DNA from 2 places in the Pseudomonas sp. LS1212 genome. Region 2 is predicted to be linked to the other one. Evidence: predicted binding sites of a transcription regulator. Region 2 holds the regulator's gene; the other holds the start of a gene.
The links. The regulator sigma-54, encoded in region 2, starts transcription at its own class of promoters, with help from an activator protein. The targets are predictions, from matches to a motif close to ANTGGCATNNANNTTGCTNT.

Region 1 (14,834 bases), 1.0 Mb from region 2:
CAGGTTATGAGGTGCCATCGGGGTGGTCGGGAAGCCTTTGCGCTTGCCCAGTACCAGGCAGGCAACCAGGCCGGCCACACCGGCGTTGATGTGCACCACAGTACCGCCAGCGAAGTCGAGAACGCCCCAGTCCCACATCAGGCCGCCGTTGCCGCTCCAGACCATGTGTGCAATCGGCGCGTAGACCAGGGTGAACCAGATACCCATGAATATCAGCATCGCGGAGAACTTCATCCGCTCGGCGAAGGCACCCACGATCAGGGCCGGGGTGATGATCGCGAAGGTCATCTGGAAGGTGATGAACACCGCTTCCGGGAACAGTGCGGTTGCCGAGGTCAGGCTGGCAGGCGTCACACCGCTGAGGAAGGCTTTCGAGAAACCGCCGACGAAAGAATTGAAATTGACGACACCCTGTTCCATGCCAGTGGTATCGAACGCCATGCTGTAGCCGTAGATGACCCACAGCACGCTGATCAAACCGGTAATTGCGAAGCACTGCATCATCACCGACAGAACGTTCTTGGAACGCACCATGCCGCCGTAGAACAAGGCAAGGCCGGGAATGGTCATGAACAGCACCAGGGCTGTCGAAGTCAACATCCAGGCGGTGTCGCCGGAGTTGAGCACAGGGGCTGCCGCCTCTTCTGCCATGGCCAGGCCAGGCATTATTAGGGACAAAAGGGCTCCTAGCCCTGCGAAGCGACGCAGAGTCATATTGTTATCTCCTGGGGCGTTGGGTTTGGCGGCTTAGATTGCGTCGGTATCGGTTTCGCCGGTACGGATGCGAATAGCCTGTTCCAGATTGACCACGAAAATCTTGCCGTCACCGATCTTGCCGGTGTTGGCCGCCTTGGTGATCGCCTCGATGACCCGATCAAGATCCTTGTCGTCGATAGCGACGTCGATCTTCACCTTGGGCAGGAAATCGACTACGTACTCTGCGCCACGGTACAGCTCGGTATGGCCCTTCTGGCGACCGAAGCCTTTGACTTCGGTAACGGTAATGCCCTGCACGCCGATTTCGGACAGTGACTCGCGCACGTCGTCCAACTTGAACGGCTTGATGATGGCAGTGACTAGCTTCATGAAACTCTCTCCCGAATTGGTGGACTTGCCCCAGGAAACAAACCCAGCTCAAGTCTAAGCGCAGTGTCTGGCTTTGTAACGCATCGTCGGTCTTGCATCCCCGCGACCGACGCCAATCACTGCTCCTGTCGAAACACTTCCCCTGCGTTGCGCACTGGATTCGTCACGATGACTACATCAGTGCAGGGGTCATCAGCGTGTAAGCAGAAACCTTGCCATAACCAACAAATCCTGTGATTACAGTGACTTGGCTGTTTCTTGCGGAGGACTTTGCAGGCAAGTCGTCCAATTGCGCACAACAACGGTGCGCTACCGCTCGTCCTGATGCGCGAAAAGCGTGCAATGCAGCAGGCTCCCCAAGACTATAGACACCGCGTGGTACACTGGCGCCCATCTGATTCTGGAAACTTGACCATGCTCGCGCCCAAAGCCTTTCTCGACGCCCTGAGCGACCACGCCTCCCGTTTGTTCAGTGGCGATACCGCACAGCCTCGCGCTGAACTGGAGAGCCAGTTCAAAGCCCTGCTGCAAAGCGGTTTCAGTAAACTGGACCTGGTCAGCCGGGAAGAATTCGACAGCCAGATGGTCGTCCTGGCCCGCACCCGTGCCCGCCTGGAAAGCCTGGAAGCGAAAGTCGCCGAGCTCGAAGCACGGCTGACGCCACCCGCCGAGTAAGCCAGCGCCGCACCAACCCCTGGCGGCGCCTTGCACGCCTCCCTACACTGCCCCCATTGAGCCACTGATGGCGTGGGGCAGCTGCCGATGAATCGCAATGAACTGCGCAAGGCCGACATCAACCTGATGGTGGTCTTCGAAACCCTGATGCTCGAGCGCAACATGACCCGGTCAGATCGAGCAACACAGGCAACACCATGACGCACAAAAGGCGAGCGTTTCAATCTCGCCGCCCATCTCGCTCCACTATTCTTGCAAGGCCGCTGGATGCGGCGTTCACCTCATCATGGAGCAATCATGTCCCTCGCCATCGTCCACAGCCGCGCCCAGGTCGGCGTGGTGGCCCCGGCCGTCACGGTCGAAGCCCATCTGGCCAACGGCCTGCCGGCGCTGACGCTGGTTGGCTTGCCCGAAGCCACCGTGAAGGAAAGCAAGGACCGGGTGCGTAGCGCGATCCTCAACTCCCGGCTCGACTTTCCCGCCCGGCGCATCACCCTGAACCTCGCCCCCGCCGACCTGCCCAAGGACGGCGGGCGCTTCGACCTGGCCATCGCCCTTGGCATCCTCGCGGCAAGCGGGCAGATGCCGCCCACGGCATTGCACAACGTCGAGTGTCTGGGCGAACTGGCGCTGTCCGGCGGCTTGCGCCCGGTGCAGGGCGTCCTGCCTGCCGCCCTCGCCGCCCGGGATGCCGGGCGCGCGCTTGTGGTACCGCGTGAAAATGCCGAAGAAGCCTGCCTGGCATCGGGCCTTACTGTCTATGCGATAGAACATCTGCTGGAGCTGGTCGCCCACTTCAACGGCCAGAACCCGATCAGCCCGTACAAGGCCAATGGTCTGTTGCTGATCAGCAAACCCTACCCCGATCTGAGTGAAGTCCAGGGGCAGCTTGCTGCTAAACGCGCCTTGCTGATCGCCGCGGCAGGAGCGCACAACCTGCTCTTCAGCGGCCCGCCCGGCACCGGCAAGACCCTGCTCGCAAGCCGCCTGCCCGGCCTGTTGCCACCGCTGGGCGAGCGTGAAGCCCTTGAGGTCGCCGCCATCCAGTCGGTCGCCAGCCATGTGCCGCTGAGCAGCTGGCCGCAGCGCCCGTTCCGTCATCCACACCACTCCGCTTCCGGCGCAGCGCTGGTTGGCGGCGGCAGTCGCCCGCAGCCGGGCGAAATCACCCTGGCCCATCACGGTGTGCTTTTTCTGGATGAGCTCGGAGTTCGACCGCAAAGTCCTCGAGGTCCTGCGCGAACCGCTGGAGTCCGGCGAAATCGTCATCGCCCGTGCCCGCGACAAGGTCCGCTTCCCTGCCCGCTTCCAACTGGTTGCGGCAATGAATCCCTGCCCCTGTGGCTATCTGGGCGAGCCCAGCGGCCGCTGTCGTTGCAGCAGCGACCAGGTCCAGCGCTATCGCAACAAACTCTCGGGCCCCTTGCTCGATCGCATCGATCTGCACCTGACCGTCGCCCGTGAAGCCACCGCCTTGAATCCCACTGAACCCAGCGCAGATAACAGCGCCAATGCCGCCGCACGCGTCGCCGAGGCCCGCGAGCTGCAACTCAAGCGCCAGGGTTGCGCCAACGCCTTCCTCGACCTGCCCGGCCTGCGCCAGCACTGTCAGTTATCCACCGAGGATGAGAAATGGCTGGAAACCGCCTGCGAGCGGCTGACCCTGTCCTTGCGTGCGGCGCATCGCTTGCTGAAAGTCGCGCGCACACTGGCGGACCTGGAACAGGCCGAAACGATTGGTCGAGGCCATGTGGCGGAGGCGCTGCAGTATCGGCCGTCGAGTCAGTGAAAGCCCAAATGCACCCCACCTTGTAACGAACTACATTTGCGGGGATTCTGAGCACCTTCGGCGTCAGATCCAGACCAGAGGACGGCATGCTCACATTTATCCAGAATCACCCCTTGGTGATCGGTGCCACCTTGCTGGTGCTCGACCTGCTGGTTTGGCGGGTGATCCCGGCCGAGCACAAGTCATGGCGTATTTCTGCCAAGCTCAGCGTCTTTCTGTTGTTCAGCTGGGTGCTGATCAGCGCAGGGATGAGTCCGCTGCAACCGGCACCCTGGCCCGAGGATGTTTCGCACAACCTGGTCGCCACGGTGCTGGAGATTTTTTGGTGGCTGTTCGGCGCGCGTACGCTCACGGTGGTACTGGCGATGATGCTGATCCCGCGCACCGGTCATACCGGGCGGTTGCTGCAGGATGTGATGGGGGCAGTGATTTTCCTGATCGCGATCGTGGCTGCGGCGGCCTATGTCATGCAGTTGCCGGTCAAGGGCCTGCTGGCGACCTCGGGGGCCATGGCGATCATTGTCGGCCTGGCCTTGCAAAGCACGTTGAGCGATGTGTTTTCCGGGATCGTGCTCAATACCACCAAGCCTTACCAGGTCGATGACTGGATCTCTATCGACGGCACGGAGGGCAAAGTGGTCGATATCGATTGGCGCGCGACTCACCTGCTGACCGGGCAGGGCAGCATGGCGGTGATTCCCAACTCGGTTGCGGCCAAAGCCAAGATTCTCAACTACAGCCGCCCGAATGATGTCCACGGTGTTTCGATCAGCGTGGTGGTACCGGCCAGGGTGCGGCCACGGCGAGTACTCGATGCGCTGGAGAAAACCCTGCAAGGCAGCAGCGCCCTGTTGTCGTTTCCAAAGCCCAGGGCAACAGTGAAGAGTTCGGGGCTGGAGTCCATGGAATACGAGGCCAGCGGCTTCGTCGCATCAATGGACAAGAAGACCGAAGTGCGCAACCTGCTGTTCGATCTCGCCCACCGCCACCTCGAAGCCTCGGGCGTGGTCTGGAACGGCGATGCCTCCCAGGAGCCCTGGACACGCCAGCGAAGCCTGCTGGAAGAGGTGCGGGTGTTCCGCTCCTTGACCCGCGAAGAAAAGGACATGCTCAGCCAAAGCATGACGCCGGTTGAGTATCCAGCCGACCAGGTCATCCTGAAGGTCGGTGAAGTGTCGGACTATCTTCTGGTAATCGGTACAGGAGTCGTCTCGGCATCCATAGCCGATGGCAATGCGCTGATCGAGGCCGGCCGCATGGGGCCCGGAGAAATTCTCGGGGAAGAAGGCATCATCGAAGGCGAAAGCACCCGGGCAGAGTTCCGCAGCCTGACCACCTGCACCCTCTATCGCATCGAGAAGAGTGCCGTGCGCAACTGCCTGGAACAGCGCACGGAAGTGAAAGCGGCGCTGAGCAAACTGCAGCGCTTCCGCCAACAGGCCAGCCAGTCCCTGTTATTGCAAAAGCCGGTCGCCATCAAAAAAGGCGGCTTTCTGAACTGGCTGCACAAGAAGGTCTAGAGCACCACGCGCAGACATTGCCCGGCGTGGTACAGGGAGAATCCCGTCTCGTAGAGGCCGGCCCGCAGTGCCGCTGCCGCCACCGGTTTCATGGGCGAAAATGGAATTGGCAATTGATCGCGGTTGTCTTCGATCAGGTATTGCGCAAAGGCTTTGCCGATGACCGTACCGGTAGTGTTGCCACGACCGTTGTAACCGGTCACCGCAACGATGCCCGGCGCTGGCTCGAACAAGCGCATCAGGTGATCGGGGGTGAAGTCGATGCAGCCGGTCCAGTGCATTTCCCAGTCGACTTTGCCCAACTGTGGAAAGTAATGGCCCTGGATACGGTCGGCCCAACTGCGAATGAACCAGGCCGGCTTGTTGTCGACTCGTCCCAGGCTGCCCAGCAACAAGCGGCCCTGATCGTCGCGACGGATGCTGCTCAATACAGTGCGGGTATCCCAGGACCCTTGGCCATGCTTGAGCACGCTGTCCGCTGCGGCCCCACTCAAGGGCACTGACGCGACCTGGTAGTAGTAACCTCGGAAGAAATGCTTCTGCAGGTCGGTCCAGTCGCCTTCGGTATAGGCCCCCGTGGAGATCACCACCTTGTCGGCGCTGACCGAGCCCTTGGCGGTTTTCACGCGCCAGCCGCTATCCTGCCGCTCCAGCCCCTGCACTGAGGAATGTTGATAGATCTGGCCGCCCAGTCGCGTGACCGCTGCCGCAAGCCCCAGGGTGTAGCCCATTGGGTTGATCGTGCCGGCGCGGCGGTCGAGCAGCGCAACGGAGACTTTGTCGGTGCCGCAGAATTCCTGGCAGAGGGCACCGGTCAGCAGCTGGACATCGGCACCGCGTCGGGTCCACTGCTCATGGCGCGCCTGCAGGTCGGCGACGCCCGTGGCATTGTGCGCCATGTGCAGCGTGCCTTCGTTACGGGCCTGGCAGTCGATGCCGTGTCGCTTGATCATGGCGAAGACTTCGGCGGGTGCCTCGCCCAGCACTTTGTTCAGACGGCTGCCCTGCTGCTGGCCAAGGGTAGCCTCGACGTCGTCGGGGCGAATCCAGGTACCGGCATTGACCAGCCCGACGTTGCGCCCCGAACCGCCGTGGCCCAGTTGCCAGGCTTCGAGCAGGATGACCCGCTTGCCTTGCTCGAGCAGGTGAATAGCGGCGGACAAGCCGGTGATGCCGCCACCGATGATGCATACATCCGCCGTGACATCACTGGCCAGCGCAACGGCTGTTGGCGCTTGTGGTGTCACATGTTCCCACAGACATTCTTGACGCAGTTCTGTCATGACCCCAATGGCTCCGTGTTTCTGCCTGCTTCGACGGTGCGCCTGCATCGCTGGCAAGCCAGTTTCCACAGTGAAATGCGAGCTCCTGCGTTCCCTTGTGTGTGGCTTGCCAGCGATGAGGCCCTGACGGGCCTCCACAAATCAAACCACCGAACCACCTCGCGCAGACTTATACCCAGTTTTTGTGCGAAAAAACACGGCAATGACGTTTTTCTATAGTGTGCATGCCGCTTTCATCCTTGCCCTGCAGGCCGCTCTCTACGATTCTGTATAGACGCCCCATGCACCTTACTGGAGAGGCCCCGCATGAAGACCGTTGCCGAACTGCTTAAGCTCAAGGCGGAGAAACACCAGCAAGTCCACACCATCGCCTCGAGCCAGATGGTGCTCGAAGCGCTTCAAGAAATGGCCAACAAGAACGTCGGCGCGCTACCGGTAGTCGACCACGGCCAGGTGGTCGGCGTGGTCAGCGAGCGCGACTATGCGCGCAAGATGATCCTCGAGGGCCGCTCCTCGGCCAAAACGCCCGTCAGCGCCATCATGAGTGCCCCAGTGATCACGGTGGGCACTCATCAAACCGTCGAGGCCTGCATGGCCATCATGACCGATAGCCATTTGCGCCATTTGCCGGTCGTGGAAAACGGCCAACTGGTGGGCCTGCTGTCCATTGGTGACCTGGTCAAAGAGGCGATTGCCGAACAAGCCAGCCTGATCCAGCAGCTTGAGAAATACATTCGCGGCGAATAAGGCTGCCGCCTGGAGTGATCAATGCAACGGCCTGGAGCAAACGGCATCAGAACGAGTTGTTCTGCCGGGATATCAACGCCTGCCAGCACCGCGGCACCACCCTGACCCGCGTGGGCAAGGGCAACCAGTCCACCTTCACCTGCCCCTTCCATGCCTGGTGCTACAGGAGCGACGGCCGCCTGGTGAAGGTCAAGGCACCGGGCGAGTATCCGGAAGGTTTCGACAAGGCCACCCGTGGCCTGAAGAAAGCACGCATCGAAAGCTACAAGGGCTTCGTCTTCATCAGTCTGGACATCAATGGCAGCGACAGCCTGGAAGCGTTCCTCGGCGACACCAAAGTGTTCTTCGACATGGTGGTCGCCCAGTCGCCAACCGGCGAGCTGGAAGTGCTGCCGGGCAAATCGACCTACGCCAGTTCGAGGACTTCTTCAACGACCTGTTCGACGAGAACAGCGAATTCCACTTGCCGCAGTGGGACTCCGAACACGTCTACACCACCGACCCGAAGCGCGGCATGTCGCTGATCTATTACCCCAGCCGTTCAGGCCTTGAGGATCGCGTGTTCCGCATTCGTACTGGCAAGGCCGCTTCGACCATCCCGATGCCTCGCACCCTGCACATAATCAGCAACGTGCGCTTCGCCGAGCGCGAAGGGGGCGCTACAGATACTCCCCCTCCAACTCATCGAGTTGATGATCGAAACTGCGCAACCGTGCCGACCAGGTGTACACCAGCACTTCCAGGTCACGATTTATCACCGCCCCGCCCATCGAGCTTTCCTGGGAATCGCACAAATCCAGTTGATAACGCTCTCGGGCCATGGCCACCGCAACGGTGGAGAGCTCTCGGGCGTTGTTCAGCCAATGCCAGCCACTGCTGTGGATTTCCTGATCCAGTACCCGGCATTGCACCTTGAGGGCTTCGAGGCTTTTTTCCAGCGGGGTTCCGGTCAGTTCGCCCATGACTTCCTGGAAGGTGCGGCCCGGCTGCCAATAGCTGCCCCAGAAGTAGCGATCGAAGACGGTTTCGACCCGGCGCAAGGCCACTTTGGTATCCCAGATCGCCACCAGGGCTTTGCCCTGGGCCAATCGACGCTTCTTGAGTTGCACGTTCTGGTACGCAGCCCATGCCAGTACGCACAGCGCCATGGCGGCGATCAACGCCGAGACGCTGTAGAGAAAGACCAGAGCCTTGTCGAATTGATAGGCCTGGGACACGCCATAGAAATAGGTCCCTGTCAGCAGGGTCAGCGCCGTGATGGCGCACCAGAAACCGGGTGCGTAGGGATCTTTCATCGCCACAATCCCCCTCTTCTTGTTTTCCTGAGCATAGCAACGCTTCGGGTTACGCAAGGCCCCCATTCACCTCATTTTGCGCAGCATCAGGTTGAGCTGGTCGACCACCTCGGCCCAATCGGCGTCATCCTGGATACCCTCACGCAAGAAGTCCGCCTGGGCCTTGGTCCAGAAAAACGCGTCGGCCAGCACCAGGTTGGGCTTGAGCGGCGAATGGCTGGCGACAAAGGCGTCTATGCCGACCGGATCGGTCGCAAGGCCCAACTGTTTGAACAAGGACGGCAGGCTATGGATCGGTGATTCCATGAGTGACTCCTCGCGCCAGGTTGGTTGCAAACGGCCACGACCTGGCACTCGGTTCGCGTTTCATTAATGACAAACCTCACGCACTTCGGCATGGGGTACCAGTTTCAGGTATTCGTCCATTTTCATATGGACCAGGTAGCTGTGATTGCCGGCTTCCAGGTAAATATCGCCCTGACGGGTGAGCGTCGGGTCGAGCAGCATTTTCATGCCATAGGCCTCACCCAGTGCCGGAATGGCACCACGCTCGCAGTCGCCGAACAGATGCGGCAAACCGCTTTCGCGGGTCAGTTGCCAGTTACCCAGGCTCTGGATCTTGCTCAGGTCCAGATGCTTGTTGGCCGGAAGCACGGCCATGATGTAGTTACCGTGCCGGTCATCGAGAATGACCGATTTGGCCACTCGCTCTGCCGGAACGCTGGCCACCCGCGCAGATTCCAGGCTTGTCGCTGAATGTGGGTGGGCCACTATGTCGAAATCGCAACGCGCTTGTTTCAGGCTGCGTTCGACTGTTTGTGCCATACGCATGATTCACCTCCATGCCCTGCCGGGATCGACAAGGCAACTGCTTTATAGTCGTTCCCCCTGTGTCCAAGTTTAGGCAGTTCGGCGCCCCAACGCGGCCCGACGGCTGTAACAGTTGAAGCTATACCGTGACGCCGATAGTCGAGAATGAACTAACCGCCGCACCTGCATCGCCCACGGCTGGCTCAACTACGCTTTAAGTGGAAGATTGCAGGCTGTCGAACCTGCAACCGGGAGGTCCCGTGAACAGTCATTGGTGGTGTCGCCTGCTCTTGCTGCTGATACTGGTCGGCTTGCCGACGGGTTCGGCGACTGCTGCCGGCAGCGTCGTGGTCCTGACCGTCAATGATGCCATCGGCCCGGCCAGTGCCGACTACGTGGTGCGCGGCCTGACGCGGGCGGGGACCGAGGGCGCACAGTTGGTGGTCATCAACCTCGATACCCCCGGCGGGCTGGACACCTCGATGCGCTCGATCATCAAGGCGATCCTGGCCAGCCCCGTGCCGGTGGCCAGTTTCGTCGCCCCCAGTGGCGCGCGCGCGGCCAGTGCCGGCACCTATATCCTGTATGCCAGCCACGTTGCCGCGATGACCCCGGGAACCAATCTGGGTGCCGCTACGCCTGTGCAGATCGGCGGCCTGCCAGGGATCGCACCCGAACCCCCACGCCCACCCGCCGCACCCACCACCGACAAGAACGCCCCGCCCGAGCCGCTGGACACCCTGACTCGCAAGCAGATCAACGATGCGGCGGCCTACATCCGTGGTCTTGCGCAACTGCGCGGGCGAAATGCCGACTGGGCGGAAAAAGCGGTACGCGAATCGGTCAGCCTCTCTGCCGACGAAGCGCTCAAACTCAAGGTGGTCGATTATGTGGCCAATGACGTGGCAGACCTGCTCAAGCAACTGGACGGCAAAAGCCTGAATGTCGCCGGCCAAACGCTGAAACTGAGTACCGCCGGGGCTGCACTGATCGACCATGCGCCTGATTGGCGCACCCAACTGCTGGCAGTAATCACCAACCCTAGCGTTGCGTTGCTGCTGATCATGATCGGCGTCTATGGCTTGATGTTCGAATTCATGAACCCGGGGTCGGGTGTCGGTGGGGTAATGGGCGGCATCTGCCTGTTGCTGGGGCTGTATGCCTTGCAACTGTTGCCGGTTAATTACGCCGGGGTCGGGCTGATACTGCTGGGGCTGGCCTTCATGATCGCCGAGGCGTTTCTACCGAGTTTCGGTGTAATCGGCTTCGGAGGGGTGGTGGCCTTTGTCGTCGGCGCGGTGATTTTGATGGACACCGATGTACCGGGCTTCGGTATTCCGTTGACCCTGATCATCGGCATGGCACTGATCAGTGCACTGTTGCTGATGACGCTGGTCGGCATGGCGCTCAAGGCTCGACGGCGCGCCCTGGTGAGTGGCGACGCGGGCCTGGTCGGCAGCCTGGCCACGGTGACCGGGCTGATGCCGGGCCTGCCGATGAGCGGCTGGGTGCAACTGCAGGGCGAAAAATGGCAAGTGCAGAGCCACTCGCCCCTGCGCCTGGGCCAACAGGTCCGGGTGGTGGCGCGCAAGGGCGTGCTGCTGGACGTCATCACGTTGGATGAAACGCCACCGCAAGGAGATTGATCATGTTCGTCGAATTGGGCTTTGGCGCGCTGTTGGCGCTGTTCCTGGCATTGTTGCTCTCCGCCTTCCGGATTTTGCGCGAATACGAACGCGGGGTGGTGTTCCAGCTCGGGCGCTTCTGGCAGGTCAAGGGGCCGGGGCTGATTCTGCTGATTCCGATGGTGCAACAGATGGTTCGCGTGGACTTGCGCACCGTGGTGCTCGATGTACCACCGCAGGATGTGATCACCCGCGACAACGTTTCGGTCAAGGTCAACGCCGTGCTCTACTTCCGGGTTCTCGACCCGCAGAAGGCGATCATTCAGGTCGAAGACTTTCTCATGGCCACCAGCCAGTTGGCACAGACCACCCTGCGGGCCGTACTCGGTAAACACGAGCTGGACGAACTGCTCGCCGAGCGCGAACGGCTCAACACTGATATCCAGCAAGTACTCGATGCCCAGACCGACGCCTGGGGGATCAAGGTGGCGAACGTCGAGATCAAGCACGTCGACCTCAACGAGTCGATGATCCGCGCCATCGCCAAGCAGGCCGAAGCCGAGCGTGAACGGCGGGCCAAGGTGATTCACGCCGAAGGTGAATTGCAGGCTTCGGAGAAGCTCATGCAGGCCGCCGAGATGCTCGGGCGCCAGCCCGGCGCCATGCAGCTGCGCTACATGCAGACCCTGGGCGCGATCGCCGGGGACAAGAGCTCGACCATTGTGTTTCCGTTGCCGATTGAGTTTTTGAAAGGAATGGCGGACTTGTCGCAGAAAAGTTGACCGGCACTCGTTCCCACGCGGAGTCATCGGGAGGGATAATCGCAGCTATTCCTAGCTTGCTAACTATCTATATTCTCCGTTCAACCCGCTTCTCGTCAAGCGGCCCCCAGGACGTTTGTCATTTTCCCGATTGGGGGCGTACCTGGTCATCGAGCTTCATGGCCAAGGCCAGTTCACTGCCCAATGCAATGGCCTGATCCCGCCAGAACAGATAGCGCAAGGCCGGCTGCGCAATGCTGAAATGCACGGCCAGTTCTTCGGCCGCCGGCATGACACCCGCGACCGCCGCCAACTCGAGCCAATACACGCCGGCCTTGCTGTCGGCTGCAACTTGCAACCCATGCAGCAGGCGACAGCCGATTTCGTACCGGCAACGGGCATCGCCCTTGTGTGCACCTTGATAGAACCATTGAAAGGCCTGCTGCAGGTCCACTTGCCAGGGCCGCACAATGCCGTCGGCGCAGACCTCTTCCTCGTACAAATCGCCGAGGGCTGCCGCCGCAGGCACAAAACCCAAGGCGAAGGCTTGCTGGTAATACTCGGCGCAGAGGGGATAGTCCACGGGCACGCCCTTGCCGAAGTAATGCTGCTGCCCCAGGTTGAAACACGCCACTGCACTGCCCTGCACCGCTGCCATGCGCAGCAGATGACGCGCCAGTTCATGATCGGCAACCCAGTACTTGCCGTTGAGCCAGAGCCAGCCCAGGTCGTTGAGGGCCGTGATGCTGCCGTCCAGTGCCTGTTGGCGCAGATCGCGATAGACCGTCTGCAGGCATGACGCCTCGTCCAGGCGGGCGACCAGGGCGAACGAGTCCCCCGTCACCGCCCTCTGCGAAGGCACGCCGACGCCTGAATACAAGCGCTGTAAATAACCGGGTCTGCCCGGTGCCAGAGTGATGCTTTCGGGCAACAGACGTTCGAGCAGCGGGTAGATATTGGTGGCAACGATCATGATCATCCTTAATGGCTCGCCCCCGGTATAGACACCGAGGGTGGCAGGACAGAATTCTGCCCAAGCCGGCGACAGAACCTGTCGCATGCAAATCCATGCATTGGCCCGACGCGCGCCTGCCAGAGCCATCAGCCACGCCCGCCATCGCCATACTAGTAAAGACGCCCTTGTTGCCATCTGCCAAAGCCCAGACTCTTGCATGGGAATTGCATTGCCAAACGCTCAGTCGGCCGCCTGGAGGATGACGGTTGTCCTATTTTCGAAAAACGGGCATTCCTCATGTCGGAAAAACGGAAAAAACCGTAGGAAAAGCGACGTCAAACAGGCCCAATAGTGGGTTCCTTGACGTTATAGCCGTATTCTTCCGACTTTCAAGGCAATCGTCATTTCAACCGCGTCATTTTTATGGCGTGAAAATATAATTTACCGCCCATCAGAAAATAATACAATATAACCAACAGAATATTGACACTATCATAGTGATATCACACATTACCCTTCTTAAAACTAGGGGATTTGTGCGGTACGACTTTCGATATCTAGCCTTATCTGCACCCAGAATTTCAGATTGCTGTAGGCAGGAATTTCAGACATGACTCGTGCAGATGACATAGCGAATCTGTTCAACAGATTCGGGGCAAGTGCGGACAGCTATCTAGAGGTCGAACCGGTCTATAACTATCTGGAAGAAGAGCAGGTAGAACACGCCGCCCATCCAGCAGTCGCCTCTGTGCCTTCCATTGCATCGTCTGCGCACGCGTCCGGCCCTGCTGCCCCACGCTTCTTGCGGAGCTCGGTTGCCCAACCACCTGCTGTGAATTCGAGTGCCGAGCCTCCCGCTCAGGCCGAGCCCGCTGCGGTGGCCATCGCTGTTGTACCCGTCGCTGCGATTGCGCTGGAGAAGCCCGCCCCTGCCCCTCTGCACAAACTGCTTGCAGACCTGGCCAAGGCCCGCAAGAGTGAAGCCATTGCCCGCAACAATGCTGCCCTGGAAAACTCCCTCGCCATAACCGCGCCGCCCGACATCAAGGCCAGGATCATTGCGCTGGTATCGACCAAGGGCGGCGTCGGCAAGACCACGTTAACGGCCGCATTGGCGACCACGCTGGTGGCGCCGGAAGGCGGCAGGATCATTGCGCTGGAGCTCGATTCGCAAAATACCTTGCAATATCACCTGGGCGTCAGCCAACCGATTCCCGGCATCAGCCAGGCCAGCGGCGACGGCGACTGGCGCACCGTGAGCATGCAAGGGTTCTCTGATTCGCATTTCCTGCCCTATGGCAGGCCGGGGGAAGAGGAGCAACGCCACCTCGAGCACAACCTGGGCAAGGACAGCGCCTGGCTGGCACATCGGGTCGCGCGGATGAACCTTGGCGAGCAGGATGTGCTGATCATCAATACCCCGGCGGGCAACAGCGCCTGGCTGCACCAGGTGCTTGCCATAGCCGATGTGATCATGGTCGTCACCCTGGCCGATGCCGCCAGTTACCTGGCGCTTGAGCAGATGGACCGCATCCTTGCACCGCGCCTGGCCGCTGCCCAGCCGCCGGAGTGCTTGTATGTGATCAATCAGTTGGACGCCTCGCGGCAGTTCAGCCTCGACATGAGCGCAGTGCTTTCCCGGCGATTGGGCAAACGTTTAGTAGGCACGATTCATCTGGATCACTTCCTCAGCGAATCGCTGGCCTATGAGCGCAATCCCATGGAGCACCTGCCACGCAGCCAAGGCTGCGAGGACATAGCGCGCATTGCCGCCGCGCTTTCGCGACAGTTCATCGCACGGAGCCTACAAGAGTCCTGCGTGTCATGACCTCACAAGCGACTCAGACGCCACCCAACGGGCCGCGTCTCGGCCAGCGGCTGGATGCCGTGCTGGCCCGAATCAACCAGCTGCCGCAAGCTGTGCAAACTGCGATCACCCTCGCTATCTGCCTGATCGGTGGCCTGTTGCTGATCGGCATCATCGCCACACCCCTGGACCTGTACCGCCAATGCGCCTTTGCCCTGGCCTGCTTCGCGGCGACCCTGTTGCTGCGCAAAGCGCCGGGCAGGCTGGCCATCATGGCAATGATCGTGCTCTCGCTGGTCGCTTCATTGCGCTACATCTACTGGCGGGTCACCTCGACGCTCGGCTTCGACACATGGCTGGACATGTTCTTTGGATATGGCCTGGTGCTCGCGGAATTTTATGCCCTGGTCGTGCTGCTGTTCGGTTACCTGCAGACCGCCTGGCCGCTGCAACGCAAACCTGTCCTGCTGACGGGGGATCC
Region 2 (14,834 bases):
CGGACAGGTTCAGCTCACCCGCAGCACCGAGGCTGACGGCAGCGTCGGTCATTGCGTGGTTTCCTCTTTCTTGACGACTTCCTTGGCCTTGGCCACTTCACCGGCCCAGCCATCGATGGTCTTGTCCAGGTCGTTGCCATTGCGCTGCATGGCGTCGGCGAACTGATCACGGAACAGCTTGCCGATGTTGATGCCGTTGATGATCACGTTGCGCACTTTCCATTCACCGTTGATCTTTTCAAGGGTGTAGGAGACGGGGTAGATGGAACCGCTGCTGCCCTTGACCTGCATGTCGACGCTGGTGCGGGTGCCGCTTTCGTCCTTGGCCGGGCCGACGGTGATGCCCTGGTTGTTATATTCGAGCAAGGCATTGCCATAGAACTGCATCAGGCTGCGCTTGAAGTTTTCCTGGAAGCGCGTCATTTGCTCGGGAGTGGCCTTGCGCGAGTACTTCACGGTCATGATGCTGCGTGAAATACCATCGGCATCGATGGCCGGGCCGACAATGCCGTTCAATGCATTGTAAAAGTCACCCGGGCTTTGCTTGTATTTTTCCTTGTTGGCTGCCAGATCGGCCAGCAACCGATTCGTGGTGTCCTGGACCAGATCGTGCGCCGAAGGCGCGGCGACCGCATTGGCCAGCATTGGCAAGCTCGCCAGGAGAACCAACAGGCCACGTCGCAGAATAGACATCATGAAAAAACTCCTCATTTAGCTTCTTTGCTAACGGTATTGAGCAGGAATTTACCGATCAGGTCCTCCAGTACCAGCGACGACTGGGTGTCATGAATGGTTCCACCATCCTTGAGCAGGGCCTCTTCACCTCCCACGCTGATACCGATGTATTTCTCGCCCAACAGCCCAGCGGTCAGGATCGAAGCAGTGGAATCCATCGGGAGGTTATCCACGCGGTTTTCCAGTTGCAGGGTCACCCGACCGGTGAATGTGTCGCGATCCAGATCGATTGCCGTGACCTTGCCGATCGTTACACCCGCCATGGTCACTTTAGCTCTGACCGTCAAACCGGCGATATTGTCGAAATATGCATAAAGTTTATATGTATCGCTGCTGCCGGGGCTGGCAGACAGGCCGCTGACGCGCAGGGCCAGCAGGAGCAACGCCAGTATCCCGGCCAGAAGGAACAGGCCGACACCGATTTCCAGGGTGCGGTTTTGCATCAGAAATCTCCAAACATCAAGGCGGTCAGAATAAAGTCCAGACCCAGCACTGCCAATGAGGCATATACCACGGTCTTGGTGGTAGCACGACTGATCCCTTCTGAAGTGGGCTCACAGTCGTACCCTTGGAAAACGGCAATCCACGTGACGACAAAAGCAAATACCAGGCTCTTGACCACGCCATTGAGTACATCGTCGACGAACAAAACGCTGTTCTGCATGTTGGACCAGAACGAGCCTTCATAGACCCCCAGCCAGTCGATGGCCACCCAGGACCCGCCCCAGATACCGACCACGCTGAAGATCATCGCCAGCAACGGCAGGGAAATGAAGCCCGCCCAGAGACGCGGGGCAACGATGTACTTGAGCGGATCGACACCGATCATTTCCAGGCTGGACAGTTGCTCGGTGGATTTCATGTTGCCGATCTCGGCCGTCAGCGCGGAGCCCGCCCGACCGGCGAACAGCAGCGCGGTCACGACCGGCCCCAGTTCCCGCAGCAGGGTCAATGCGATCATTTGCCCGACAGCCTGCTCGGAGCCGTATTTGGTGAGGATGTTGAACCCTTGCAACGACAAAACCATGCCGATGAAAACACCGGAGACAATGATGATGGCCAGTGACATCACCCCAACAGAATACAGCTGCTTGACCAGCAACTGAAAGCCGCCGCCGATCCCCCCACGCCCGACCAGGGCATGTACAAGGAACAGGCTGGAACGGCCCAGCATTGCCACCACATCGATGGCTGAACGACCGAATCGACGAATACGTTCCAGTAATGATTTTCTGCGCATCAGCGCTTCCCCAGAAGATCGGCGCGGTAATCCGGCGCTGGAAAGTGGAACGGCACCGGACCGTCCGGATCACCTTTCATGAATTGACGAATGCGCGGGTTGTCGGAGCCCATCAGCTCCTGTGGCGTGCCCTGCCCCAATACCTGGCCATCGCCGACCACATAGATGTAGTCGGCAATGCTGGCGGTTTCGGCCAGATCGTGGGAAACCACGATACTGGTAATACCCAACGCATCGTTGAGCAGCCGGATCAGGCGCACCAGCACGCCCATGGCGATGGGGTCCTGGCCGACAAAGGGTTCGTCATACATCAGGATCTGCGGATCCAGCGCAATGGCGCGTGCCAGGGCTACCCGCCGTTTCATGCCGCCGGACAACTCGTCGGGCATCAGCTCGATGGCACCGCGCAGCCCCACGGCCTGCAGCTTCATGAGGACGATGTCGCGGATAATTTCCTCTGGCAACTGGGTATGCACCCGTAGCGGGAATGCGACGTTCTCGAAGACGTCCAGGTCGGTGAACAGCGCGCCGCTCTGGAAAAGCACGCCCATCTGCTTGCGCGCGTCGAACAGGTCGCTGCGTGACAGTTTCGGCAGGTTTTGCCCGGCCACCCAGACTTCGCCGCTGCTGGGCCGCAATTGTGCGCCCATCAGGCGCAGCAATGTGGTCTTGCCGCACCCGGAAGGCCCCATGATGCCGGTAACCTTGCCGCGTGGAATCTGTATATCGACATTATTGAAGATGCTGCGCGTACCGCGCTTGAAGGTCACACCCTTCAACTCGACCGCGTAGGCGTTATCGGCGCTCATCTAAACTCCTTGCGATGCAGCCTTTCACTCTGACGCCCGCCTCCTTCGTGGAGACACGCGTTCTGGATGGGCCGAACTGGCGGCGAACTATACCACCGCAAATACTGGCGCCCCAAGGCCAAAGCCATGTTTGTTCAGGGCCCGGACAGGTTCAGGGCGTGTCATAGATGAGTTCCTGTGGTGCGCCCGACCCTTCGGGTTGCACCTGCGCGACGATCGCGCGTGAGGCTTTTCTTCAATACGGCTATAATCCCCGCCTTTTCATCAGGCAATCCGATTTCCGACATGAGCCAATCCAGCGACCTGATCCAATCCGCACAGCGCACCATCCGCCTCGAACTCGAGGCGGTAGAAGGTTTGCTGGCCCACGTCGACGCCGATTTCGTACGCGCCTGCGAGATGATTCTAGCCAGCAAGGGCCGCGTCGTAGTGGTCGGCATGGGCAAGTCCGGGCATATCGGCAACAAGATTGCCGCAACCCTGGCCAGCACCGGCACCACCGCTTTCTTCGTGCATCCAGCTGAAGCCAGCCATGGCGACATGGGCATGATCACCCGCGATGACGTCATCCTGGCCCTGTCCAACTCCGGTTCGACCTCGGAAATCGTTACTCTGCTGCCGCTGATCAAGCGCCTTGGCATCAAGCTCATCAGCATGACCGGCAACCCTGATTCGGCACTGGCCAAGGCCGCCGAAGTCAACCTTGACGCGCGCGTCGCCCAGGAAGCCTGCCCACTGAATCTGGCGCCCACTTCTTCGACCACGGCAGCCCTGGTGCTCGGCGACGCCCTGGCCATTGCCCTGCTCGAAGCGCGCGGTTTCACTGCCGAAGACTTTGCCTTTTCCCACCCCGGCGGCGCACTTGGCCGTCGCCTGCTGCTGAAAGTGGAAAACGTCATGCACGCCGGTGACGAACTGCCCCAGGTACACCGCGGTACCCTGCTCAAGGAAGCGCTGATGGAAATGACCCGCAAAGGGCTGGGCATGACGGTGATCGTCGAAGCCGATGGCCGCCTGGCCGGGATCTTCACCGACGGCGACCTGCGTCGCACCCTGGATCGCAGCATCGATGTACGCACTGCACTGATCGAAGATGTCATGACCCCCCACGGCAAGACCGCCCGCGCCGACATGCTGGCCGCCGAAGCCCTGAAAATCATGGAAGACCACAAGATCAGCGCACTGGTGGTGGTCGACAAGCAAGACCGCCCGGTGGGCGCCCTGAACATGCACGATCTGTTGCGCGCGGGAGTCATGTAATGAGTAACGAACTGTTGCAGCGTGGCAAAAACATCAAGCTGGCCGTCTTCGACGTCGACGGTGTCCTCACCGACGGCCGCCTGTATTTCCTTGAAGATGGCAGCGAATTCAAGACCTTCAATACCCTTGACGGTCAAGGGATCAAGATGTTGATGGCCAGTGGCGTGACCACTGCGATCATCAGCGGCCGCAAGACCCCGGTGGTCGAACGGCGCGCAAAAAACCTGGGCATCCCGCACCTCTACCAGGGCCGCGAAGATAAATTGGTGGTATTGGACGAACTTCTCGGCCAACTCAACCTAAGCTATGAGCAAGTCGCCTATCTGGGCGACGACCTGCCCGATCTGCCGGTAATCCGCCGTGTAGGCCTGGGCATGGCGGTAGCCAATGCTGCCGGATTCGTGCGCGAGCACGCCCATGGCGTCACCCTGGCACGCGGCGGTGAAGGCGCTGCCAGAGAGTTCTGCGAGCTCATCCTGCAAGCCCAGGGCAACCTCGCCGCGGCCAACGCCAATTATTTGTAGAGCGATACATGTTCAGTAAAAAGATCCGTAACATTGCCCTGTTCAGCGTGATCGCCGCGCTGCTGGCGGCCGTCGGCTACTGGAACATCAGCCCGGAGAGCTTTCTCGACCGGCCAACGGCCAGCGTCGACGAAAGCGCCATCGACTACTACGCCATCAACGCCCACAGCGTTCAGTTCCTGCCCGATGGCAAGCTGCAGTACGAAATGACTGCCGACAAGGTCGAACACATGAAGGCCAGCGAGATCACCCTGCTGACCAAGCCAGACCTGCAGATGTATCGCGGCACGGAGTTCCCCTGGCACGTGCAGAGCGAGCGCGGCGAAGTCAACCCGGACGGCTCCGAAGTCGAATTGATCGATTCGGTGCGTGTTGCGCGTACCGATCAGAAGAACCGCGCGACCATTGTCACCAGTTCACGCATGACCGTATTCCCGCAGAAGCAATTTGCTCAGACCCAGCAAGCCGTTAGAATCGAGGGCGGTGGCGGGGTGTCCACGGGCGTAGGCATGAAAGCGTATTTGAAAGATAGCAGGATCAACCTGTTGTCCAACGTAAGAGGACAGTATGAGGCTCGTTAAAACCCTCCCTTTTTTGCTCGGCTTGAGCGCAGCACTGGGAAGCGTGAGCGCCTGGGCCCTGCCGACTGACCGCGATCAGCCCATTCACATCCAGTCTGACGACGCTCAGCTCGATGACAAGCAAGGTATCGCCACCTACACAGGCAACGTCATCATCACCCAGGGCTCGATGAAGATCACTGGCAACAAGGTGACCATCACCCGCTCGGCAGCCGGCGACGTCGACGTCTTCACCGCTGTCGGCAACCTTGCCTACTACGAGCAAAAGCCTGCCGTCGACAAGCAGATCGTCCAGGCCTACGCCGTGACGATTCAATATCACGCCGCGCTGGATCGCATCGTGCTGATCGACAAGGCCAAGGTCATTAACGAAGGCAACACCACCGAAGGCGAAAAAATCGTCTACGACACCGTCAAGCAGGTTGCCAATGCCGGTCGCGCCACTGGCGCCAATGTCACCACTCCGCGCCCGCGGATCGACATGGTGATCCAGCCGAAAAAGAAAACCGACGAGCAGAAGGCCCAGTAATGGCGACTCTGAAAGCTCAGCATTTGGCCAAAAGCTACAAAAGCCGACAAGTCGTGCGCGACGTCAGCCTGTCCATCGACAGCGGGCAGATCGTCGGCCTGCTCGGCCCCAACGGTGCCGGCAAGACCACCTGCTTCTACATGATCGTAGGCCTGGTCCTGGCCGATCAGGGCCGCGTCCTGATCGACGACCTGGATGTCAGCCATCAACCGATGCACGGCCGCGCCCGCGCCGGCATAGGCTATCTGCCCCAGGAAGCCTCGATCTTCCGCAAGCTGTCGGTGGCCGACAACATCATGGCCATCCTCGAGACCCGCAAGGAGCTCGACGGCGCCGGTCGTCGCAAGGAGCTGGAAAGCCTGCTGCAGGAGTTCCACATCAGCCACATCCGCGACAACCTCGGCATGAGCCTGTCCGGCGGTGAGCGTCGCCGCGTCGAGATCGCCCGCGCCCTGGCCACCGCGCCGAAATTCATTCTTCTCGATGAACCGTTCGCCGGTGTCGACCCGATTTCGGTTGGCGATATCAAGCAGATCATCCATCACCTCAAGGCCAAGGGTATCGGTGTCCTGATCACCGACCACAACGTCCGCGAGACGCTGGATATCTGCGAAACCGCTTACATCGTCAACGATGGCCAACTGATTGCCGAAGGCGACGCAGAGACCATCCTGGCCAATGAGCTGGTGAAAGAGGTTTACCTCGGCCACGAGTTCCGCCTGTAAGCACCGAGGTGTTAGGCGAATCGCCCGAGCGCTGGCAATTGGCATATTTACTGCCTTAATTGTTACAGCGCTCTAGGCAAACACTTCAGTTTCAGGCATATAATTTGCTTATGTTTGGCGCTTCGGTGCCCTGTAGTGGATGGCGCATGTGCGCCGGCGAATAAGGTGTTAAGCCCCTGCCATGAAACCATCGCTCGTCTTAAGAATGGGCCAGCAACTGACGATGACACCGCAGTTGCAACAGGCCATCCGTCTGCTTCAGTTGTCGACCCTGGACCTCCAACAGGAAATCCAGGAAGCCCTGGAGTCCAATCCCATGCTCGAGCGCCAGGAAGAAGGCGACGACTTCGACAACAGCGATCCGCTGGCCGACAACGTCGAGCAGAAGACTACCCCCGAAATCCAGGAGCCCAGCTACCAGGAGTCCACCCCAACGGTAGACAACCTTGAGGAGGGCGAATGGAACGAACGCATTCCCAACGAACTGCCGGTCGACACCGCCTGGGAAGACATTTACCAGACCAGCGCCAGCAGCCTGCCCAGCAACGATGACGACGAGTGGGACTTCACCACCCGCACCTCCGCTGGCGAGAGCCTGCAAAGCCACCTGCTCTGGCAATTGAACCTGGCACCGATGTCCGACACCGATCGGCTCATCGCCGTGACCCTGATCGACTGCATCAACAATCAGGGCTACCTGGACGAGACTCTCGAAGAGATCTGCGAGGCCTTCGACCCGGAACTGGACGTCGAGCTCGACGAGATCGAAGCCGTCCTTCACCGCATCCAGCAATTCGAGCCGGCCGGAATCGGCGCCCGCAACCTGGGTGAATGCCTGCTGCTGCAACTGCGCCAGATGCATCCCAAGACGCCTTGGCTGGCCGAAGCCCAGCGCCTGGTCACCGACTACATCGATTTGCTCGGTAGCCGCGACTACAGCCAGCTGATGCGCCGCATGAAGCTCAAGGAAGACGAGCTGCGCCAGGTCATCGAACTGGTCCAGAGCCTGAACCCGCGCCCAGGCTCGCAAATCGAGTCCACCGAACCCGAATACGTCGTACCGGACGTGATCGTGCGCAAGGACAACGAGCGCTGGCTGGTCGAGCTCAATCAAGAATCGGTACCGCGCCTGCGGGTCAATCCGCAATACGCAGGTTTCGTGCGCCGCGCCGACACCAGTGCCGACAACACCTTCATGCGCAACCAGCTGCAGGAAGCCCGCTGGTTTATCAAGAGCCTGCAGAGCCGCAATGAGACCCTGATGAAAGTGGCCACGCAAATCGTCGAGCATCAGCGGGGCTTCCTCGACTATGGCGACGAGGCCATGAAGCCGCTGGTGCTGCATGACATCGCGGAGGCCGTGGGCATGCACGAGTCGACCATTTCCCGTGTTACCACGCAGAAATACATGCATACCCCGCGTGGCATCTACGAGCTGAAATACTTTTTCTCAAGCCACGTCAGCACCTCCGAAGGCGGCGAATGCTCGTCCACGGCCATCCGGGCGATCATCAAAAAACTGGTTGCTGCGGAAAATCAGAAAAAGCCATTGAGTGACAGCAAGATCGCTGGTTTACTGGAGGCACAAGGCATCCAGGTAGCCCGTCGAACCGTCGCCAAATACCGCGAGTCACTCGGCATCGCACCGTCGAGCGAACGCAAGCGATTGATGTAGTCGACTGGCAGGTCCCTGAGATGCGCCACAGCGTTCCAGTGGCAGGCAACAGGCCTGCCTCTTTATGCAATGGCAATAAGGAGAAGCGGTATGCAAGTCAACATCAGTGGACATCAACTGGTTGTGACCGATCCCTTGCGCGATTACATCGGCGAAAAACTCGACCGATTGGAGCGCCATTTCGACAAGATCACCAATGTGCAGGTCATCATGGAGGTCGAGAAGCTGAAACAGAAAATCGAGGCCACCCTGCGCATTCCCGGCGGTGAAGTCGTCGCCAATGCGGAACATGACGACATGTATGCAGCAATCGACCTGCTCACCGACAAGCTCGACCGCCAACTAAAAAAACACAAGGAAAAACAGCAGAGCCTTTTGCAAGGTGCGACTGCTCGCTGATACCCCCCACCCATGATTCGACTTGAAAACATCCTGACCCCCGGCCGTTCACTCGTGAACGTGCCGGGCGGCAGTAAAAAACGCGTACTCGAACAAATTGCCAACTTGATCCACCGGGAAGTCCCGGATCTGGAGATGCAAGATGTCTACGAGAGCCTGATCGCCCGTGAAAAACTGGGCTCTACCGGCTTTGGCAATGGCATCGCCATTCCCCACTGCCGACTCCATGGCTGTACCTCACCGATCAGCGCCCTGCTACACCTGGACGCCCCGGTAGATTTCGACGCCATCGATGGTGCACCAGTCGACCTGCTGTTCGTCCTGCTGGTCCCGGAAGCTGCCACCGATGCGCACCTGGAGCTGCTACGCCAGATCGCCAGCATGCTCGACCGAAAGGAAGTACGCGACAGACTGCGCTCGGCAGCGAGCAACGAAGAGCTGTATAAAGTCGTAACGGAAGTACAGAGCGGTCAATAACCATGCGTTTGATCATCGTCAGCGGTCGTTCCGGCTCAGGTAAAAGCACTGCCCTCGCGGTACTGGAGGACAGCGGCTTCTATTGCATTGACAACCTGCCTGCCGGACTGCTACCCGAGCTTGCAGAAAGCGCCCTGATCAATACCGAGCTGTTGCAACCGCTGGTGGCCGTGTCGATCGACGCACGTAACCTGCCCAGCCATCTGTCGCGCTTCCCGCAGTTGCTCGAAGAAGCGCGCAGCCGGCATATCCAGTGCGACGTCCTGTACCTGGATGCCGATGAAGAAACCCTGCTCAAGCGCTTCTCCGAGACCCGTCGACGTCATCCGCTGAGCAACCCCAATCGCTCCCTCGCCGAAGCCATTCGCGTTGAAAGCGACCTGCTTGGGCCAATCGCGGATCTGGCCGACCTCAAGATCAACACGACCAACCTGAACCTGTATCAACTGCGCGACACCATCAAGCTACGCCTGCTCAATACCCCCGAGCCAGGCACGGCGTTCCTGGTCGAGTCATTCGGGTTCAAGCGCGGGATGCCGGTCGATGCCGACCTGGTCTTCGATGTGCGTTGCCTGCCCAACCCCTATTGGAAGCCGGAGTTGCGTGATCAGTCCGGCCTCGACCAGCCGGTTGCCGATTACCTGGCGGCCCAGCCGGATGTCGAAGAGATGTATCAAGATATCTCCAGTTACCTGCTCAAATGGCTACCCCGCTTTGCTGCAAGCAACCGTGCGTATGTCACCATTGCCATTGGCTGCACCGGTGGGCACCACCGTTCCGTCTACCTGACCGAACGTCTGGGTCAGGCGCTGCAGCAATCGCTCAAGAATGTTCAGGTTCGCCACCGCGACCTTTAGCCCAAAGGATTCCTTCCCGCGATGCCCGCTCTTGAAATCGAAATCATCAACAAGCTTGGCTTGCATGCACGAGCGGCTGCAAAGTTCGTCGGCGTTGCTGGCAGGTATCCCTGCCAGATAAGAGCCGGGCGCACTCGCGAATCCATGGTCGACGGCAAAAGCATAATGGCCGTGATGATGCTGGCCGCCGGCAAAGGCACCCGAGTTCATCTGCATGCCGAAGGGGACCAGGAGCAAGAGGCGCTGGACGCCCTTGTAGCGCTGATCAACAACTACTTTGACGAAGGCGAATAGGCCGCAGGAAATAGATCACGCAACCTGCATCCAGCGAGAAAGTGATATTTGAATTGAAATAGACGCAAACAAAAAAGGCGTGCCGCCCGAGCGACACGCCTTTTTTGATATACGTTTTCTAGCTGCCGGCTATCGTCATCCGTTCGATCAACACCGAACCTGTATGAATATTGCTACGGGTTTCAAGATCATTACCGATTGCGACAATTTGTTGGAACATGTCTTTCATATTGCCGGCGATCGTCACCTCCTGAACCGCGAACTGGATTTCGCCATTTTCGACCCAGAAGCCCGCCGCACCGCGTGAATAATCGCCCGTGACCATGTTCAGGCCTTGCCCCATCAACTCGGTTACCAGCAAGCCTCGGCCCATCCTGCGAAGTAGTGCCGCCTGGTCCTCGATGCCGTGGGTGACGAACACATTGTGCACGCCACCGGCGTTGGCGGTGCTTGGCAACCCAAGCTTGCGACCCGAATAGGTGCCCAACACATACGACACCAGCTGGCCATTCTCGATGAAAGGTTTGGCATAGGTCGCCAAACCATCGCCATCGAACGCCGAGCTGCCCAATGCGCGCTGCAAATGCGGGCGCTCATCGAGGGTCAGCCACTCGGGAAACAAGCGTTGCCCCATCGTCCCCTCAAGGAAGGACGACTTGCGGTACAGGTTGCCCCCCGAGATCGCCGAAAGGAAACTGCCGAACAAGCCTCCGGCCAACTCCGCCGAGAACAGCACGGGCACCTCGCAGGTTGGCACCGGTCGTGCGCCAAGCCTGCTGGCGGCACGTTGCGCAGCTCGCACACCGATGCTGACGGGGTCGGCCAGCAACTCGCCCTGGCGATTGACGTCATACCAGTAATCGCGCTGCATCTGCCCATCGCCTTCGGCGATCATCACGCAGCTGAGGCTGTGGCGGGTCGAGGCGTAGCCACCGACAAAGCCGTGGCTGTTGCCATAGACGCGGCAACCCTGGTGGGTATTGAGGGTCGTGCCATCGGCATTCTTGATCCGCGAATCGGCCGCAAACGCCGCGGCTTCGCACGCCAGGGCTTTCTCGATAGCCTGCTCGGGGGTGATATCCCAGGCGTGGTACAGGTCGAAATCCGGCAGGTCTCGCGCCATCAGGGCGGGGTCGGCCAGGCCCGAACACTCGTCTTCGGAGGTATGTTTGGCGATCGCCAGGGCGGCTGCGACCGTCTCGCGAATGGCATCGCTACCACTGGCTGACGTGCTGGCCGAACCTTTGCGCTGCCCCACATACAAGGTGATACCGAAACCCTGGTCACGATTGAACTCGACGGTCTCCACCTCACGCTGGCGAACCGTGGTCGACAGGCCTTGCTCCAGCGACACCGCCACTTCACAGGCGCTGGCGCCCTGACGCTTGGCCTCGGCGATAATCTGCTCGACCTGCTCCTGCAGTGCAGGCAAGGCCTGCGGACCGACGCTTTGGACTGCGCTCATAGTTTTCTCCACTGAAAATCTGCTTTGTGCAGGAACAACCTGCGACAGGGCCGGACAAGCAGCCCCTGACTGGTTATCATGGCGGCGTTTATTAGCGGACTGCCCCCATGGTTGATTCTTACGACGACTCCCTCGACGAGGGCGAAAAAAGCAAATCCCAGGTCAAACGCGAGCTGCATGCTCTGGTTGACCTTGGCGAGCGCCTTACGACACTCAAGCCTGACTTGGTGGCAAAACTGCCGTTGACCGACGCCTTGCGCCGGGCGCTGGCCGATGCGCCCAAGCACACCGCGAATATCGCGCGTAAACGGCACATCCAGTTCATCGGCAAATTGATGCGCGATCAGGACACCGACGCCATTCTGGTGTTGCTTGATCAACTCGATGCCTCCACAAGGCAGTACAACGAACGCTTCCATGGCCTGGAACGCTGGCGTGATCGTTTGATCAACGGCGCCGACGACGTTCTGGAAAAATTTGTCGGCGAATACCCGCAAGCGGACCGTCAGCAACTGCGCTCCTTGATCCGTCAGGCCCAGCACGAGCTTGCGCATAACAAGCCACCTGCCTCGAGCCGCAAAATCTTCAAGTACATCCGCGAGCTGGACGAGACCCAACGCGGTCTGCGTTAGTCGCACGCCTCGGGTTGGGCCGTACAGCCCAACCCGAGGCTGCAGCTTATCAGGCGCCCGTGCCACCGACGGTCATCGCATCGATCCTCAAGGTCGGCTGGCCAACCCCTACCGGGACCGACTGGCCGTCCTTGCCGCAGGTGCCCACACCACTGTCGAGCGACAGATCGTTACCGACCATCGACACCCGGCTCATGGCTTCAGGGCCATTGCCGATCAGGGTTGCCCCCTTGACTGGCGCGGTGATCTTGCCGTCTTCGATCAGGTAGGCCTCGCTGGTGGAGAACACGAATTTGCCACTGGTGATATCGACCTGACCACCGCCGAGGTTGGCGCAATAGATGCCTTTCTTCACCGATGCAATGATTTCCGCCGGATCGCTTTCGCCAGCCAGCATGTAGGTATTGGTCATGCGCGGCATCGGCAGGTGCGCGTAGGATTCACGCCGACCGTTACCGGTACAGGCCTGGCCCATCAGTCGCGCATTGAGCTTGTCCTGCATATAACCCTTGAGCACGCCGTTCTCGATCAGCGTGGTGCACTCGGTCGGCGTACCTTCGTCATCGACGCTCAGCGAGCCGCGCCGGCCGGCCAGGGTGCCGTCATCGACGATGGTACACAGCCTGGAAGCAACCAACTCGCCCATGCGCCCACTGAAGGCCGAGGCGCCCTTGCGGTTGAAATCGCCTTCCAGGCCGTGGCCGACCGCTTCGTGCAACAAGACCCCGGACCATCCGGAGCCCAGCACCACCGGCAAAGTACCGGCCGGCGCCGGAATGGCTTCGAGGTTGACCAGCGCCTGGCGCAACGCCTCGCGGGCATAGCCCATGGCACGGTCATCGTTGAGGAAATAGCGGTAGTCGGTACGGCCGCCACCACCATGCCCTCCGCGCTCGCGGCGACCATTGTGCTCGACGATCACGCTGACATTGAATCGCACCAGGGGACGTACATCGGCCGCCAGGCTGCCATCGGCCGCAGCAATCAGGATGCGCTCCCAGACCCCGGCCATGCTCACCGTGACCTGCTGGATACGCGGATCCAGGGCGCGGGTAGCGGTATCGATGCGCTTCAACAGCTCGACCTTTTCCGCTCGACTGATGACCTCAAGCGGGTTGTCCGGGCCATACAAACGCGTCACATCCGGGCTGCTGAAGACTTGTACCCGGCCATTCTGCCCGGCGCGGGAGATCGAACGTGCCGCCCGAGCGGCTTGTTGCAACGCATCCAGGGTGATGGCATTGCTGTAGGCAAAACCCGTCTTCTCGGCGGATTGGGCGCGTACGCCGACGCCTTGATCGAGATTGAAACTGCCTTCCTTGACGATGCCGTCTTCCAGCGCCCAGGACTCGGAAATCTGCCCCTGAAAGTACAAGTCGGCTGCATCGATGCCCGGCCCGGCCAGTTCACCCAGCACCGACTGCAGGCCTTCGATGGTCAGGCCACCAGGCGCTAGCAGGTGTTCGCTGACAGTGGATAACAACTCGCTCATAGTCACTCCGAGGTATGCGCAGGCCGCAACGCGCCCTGCGAGAAAAAGCGCCGGTGACTGGACACCGGCATCCGCGCCCGGATGGACGCCTGTTCGCTGCTGTCGCGCTCGGCCAGCAGCACGGCTGGGCCCTGATCCTGTTCGGCCAGGATACGCCCCCAGGGATCCACAATGGCCGCATGCCCGAAGGTTTCGCGCGGCCCGGGATGAACGCCGCCCTGGGCAGCCGCCAGGATATAACACTGGGTCTCGATGGCCCTGGCGCGAATCAGGACTTCCCAATGCGCCGCACCGGTGACTGCGGTAAACGCCGCCGGCGCCGTGATCAGTTCCGCCCCGGCCTCGCGCAGCGCGCTGTACAGCTCCGGGAAACGCAGGTCATAACAGACCGTCAGGCCCACTCGCCCGACCGGCGTATCGGCAACCACGACATTATGACCATGGGCATAGTCATCGGACTCACGATAACGCCCACGATTATCGGCCACATCCACATCGAACAGATGCAGTTTATCGTAGCGCGCAATCTGCTCACCGAGGTCATCGACCAGCAGCGAGCAGGCATGTGACTTGGCGTCGGGCTGGTCGGCCGGCGGCAAGGGCACAGTGCCGGCCACTATCCATAACTTGAGGTCGCGCGCCGTCTGTTTCAACCAGGGCAGGATCGGTCCCTGGCCCAGCGCTTCGGCCCGGCCGATAGCCGCACTGTCGCTTCGGCCCATGGCTGCGAAGTTTTCCGGCAGCACCGCCAGCTGCGCCCCGCCTTCGGCTGCCCGCTCGAGCAAACTGCGAGCCTGCTCCAGGTTGGCCAGGACATCACTCTGGCTGACCATTTGAATCACCGCTAACGACATGCTGGACTCCGGCCTATCGATACTTTTCAAAGGGTTTCATATAGGTAATCCTGGGCGCTTTCCACGAGCCTTCGACGCGGTACTGCACGCTGGCAAATCGCGCCACCCTGTCGCCGAGCAGGCGATCGACCAGAAACAGCGCGCCGCCTATCGCTGGAGCACCGACGATCAACGCGGCGATGGGCAGGTTATTGGTCACAGGCAGGGTCACCAACAATTTCGCATCGACCCGGTCGCGGACCATGTCCAGGGTCCCATCGAGCTCAAAGTTGCTCGACGGGCCGGT

Region 1: a site for sigma-54 is predicted at 1,287-1,306, ahead of glnK (P-II family nitrogen regulator). Genes of this name have one in related genera too.

What each region holds. Positions count from the first base shown of each region.
Region 1 covers NZ_CP102951.1:132,871-147,704, reverse strand. Annotated here, with positions in the region: gene NVV94_RS00710 (ammonium transporter) at 1-714, opposite strand, end outside; gene glnK (P-II family nitrogen regulator) at 748-1,086, opposite strand; gene NVV94_RS00700 (accessory factor UbiK family protein) at 1,501-1,761, shown strand; partial or broken gene NVV94_RS00695 (YifB family Mg chelatase-like AAA ATPase) at 2,059-3,550, shown strand; gene NVV94_RS00690 (mechanosensitive ion channel family protein) at 3,637-5,070, shown strand; gene NVV94_RS00685 (FAD-binding oxidoreductase) at 5,067-6,353, opposite strand; gene NVV94_RS00680 (CBS domain-containing protein) at 6,660-7,100, shown strand; partial or broken gene NVV94_RS00675 (Rieske 2Fe-2S domain-containing protein) at 7,172-7,510, shown strand; partial or broken gene NVV94_RS00670 (aromatic-ring-hydroxylating dioxygenase subunit beta) at 7,540-7,758, shown strand; gene NVV94_RS00665 (NADH:ubiquinone oxidoreductase subunit N) at 7,760-8,395, opposite strand; gene NVV94_RS00660 (DUF2789 domain-containing protein) at 8,462-8,701, opposite strand; gene NVV94_RS00655 (aminoacyl-tRNA deacylase) at 8,765-9,226, opposite strand; gene NVV94_RS00650 (nodulation protein NfeD) at 9,466-10,851, shown strand; gene NVV94_RS00645 (slipin family protein) at 10,854-11,612, shown strand; gene NVV94_RS00640 (tetratricopeptide repeat protein) at 11,731-12,564, opposite strand; gene bcsQ (cellulose biosynthesis protein BcsQ) at 13,157-14,374, shown strand; gene bcsA (UDP-forming cellulose synthase catalytic subunit) at 14,371-14,834, shown strand, end outside.
Region 2 covers NZ_CP102951.1:4,801,062-4,815,895, forward strand. Annotated here, with positions in the region: gene NVV94_RS22340 (lipid asymmetry maintenance protein MlaB) at 1-52, opposite strand, end outside; gene NVV94_RS22345 (phospholipid-binding protein MlaC) at 49-696, opposite strand; gene mlaD (outer membrane lipid asymmetry maintenance protein MlaD) at 708-1,178, opposite strand; gene mlaE (lipid asymmetry maintenance ABC transporter permease subunit MlaE) at 1,178-1,975, opposite strand; gene NVV94_RS22360 (ATP-binding cassette domain-containing protein) at 1,975-2,784, opposite strand; gene NVV94_RS22365 (KpsF/GutQ family sugar-phosphate isomerase) at 3,070-4,044, shown strand; gene NVV94_RS22370 (HAD family hydrolase) at 4,044-4,568, shown strand; gene lptC (LPS export ABC transporter periplasmic protein LptC) at 4,577-5,149, shown strand; gene lptA (lipopolysaccharide transport periplasmic protein LptA) at 5,136-5,678, shown strand; gene lptB (LPS export ABC transporter ATP-binding protein) at 5,678-6,403, shown strand; gene NVV94_RS22390 (RNA polymerase factor sigma-54) at 6,585-8,078, shown strand; gene hpf (ribosome hibernation-promoting factor, HPF/YfiA family) at 8,169-8,477, shown strand; gene ptsN (PTS IIA-like nitrogen regulatory protein PtsN) at 8,490-8,954, shown strand; gene rapZ (RNase adapter RapZ) at 8,957-9,811, shown strand; gene NVV94_RS22410 (HPr family phosphocarrier protein) at 9,833-10,105, shown strand; gene pmbA (metalloprotease PmbA) at 10,224-11,570, opposite strand; gene yjgA (ribosome biogenesis factor YjgA) at 11,678-12,202, shown strand; gene tldD (metalloprotease TldD) at 12,252-13,694, opposite strand; gene NVV94_RS22430 (carbon-nitrogen hydrolase family protein) at 13,697-14,548, opposite strand; gene NVV94_RS22435 (YhdP family protein) at 14,562-14,834, opposite strand, start outside.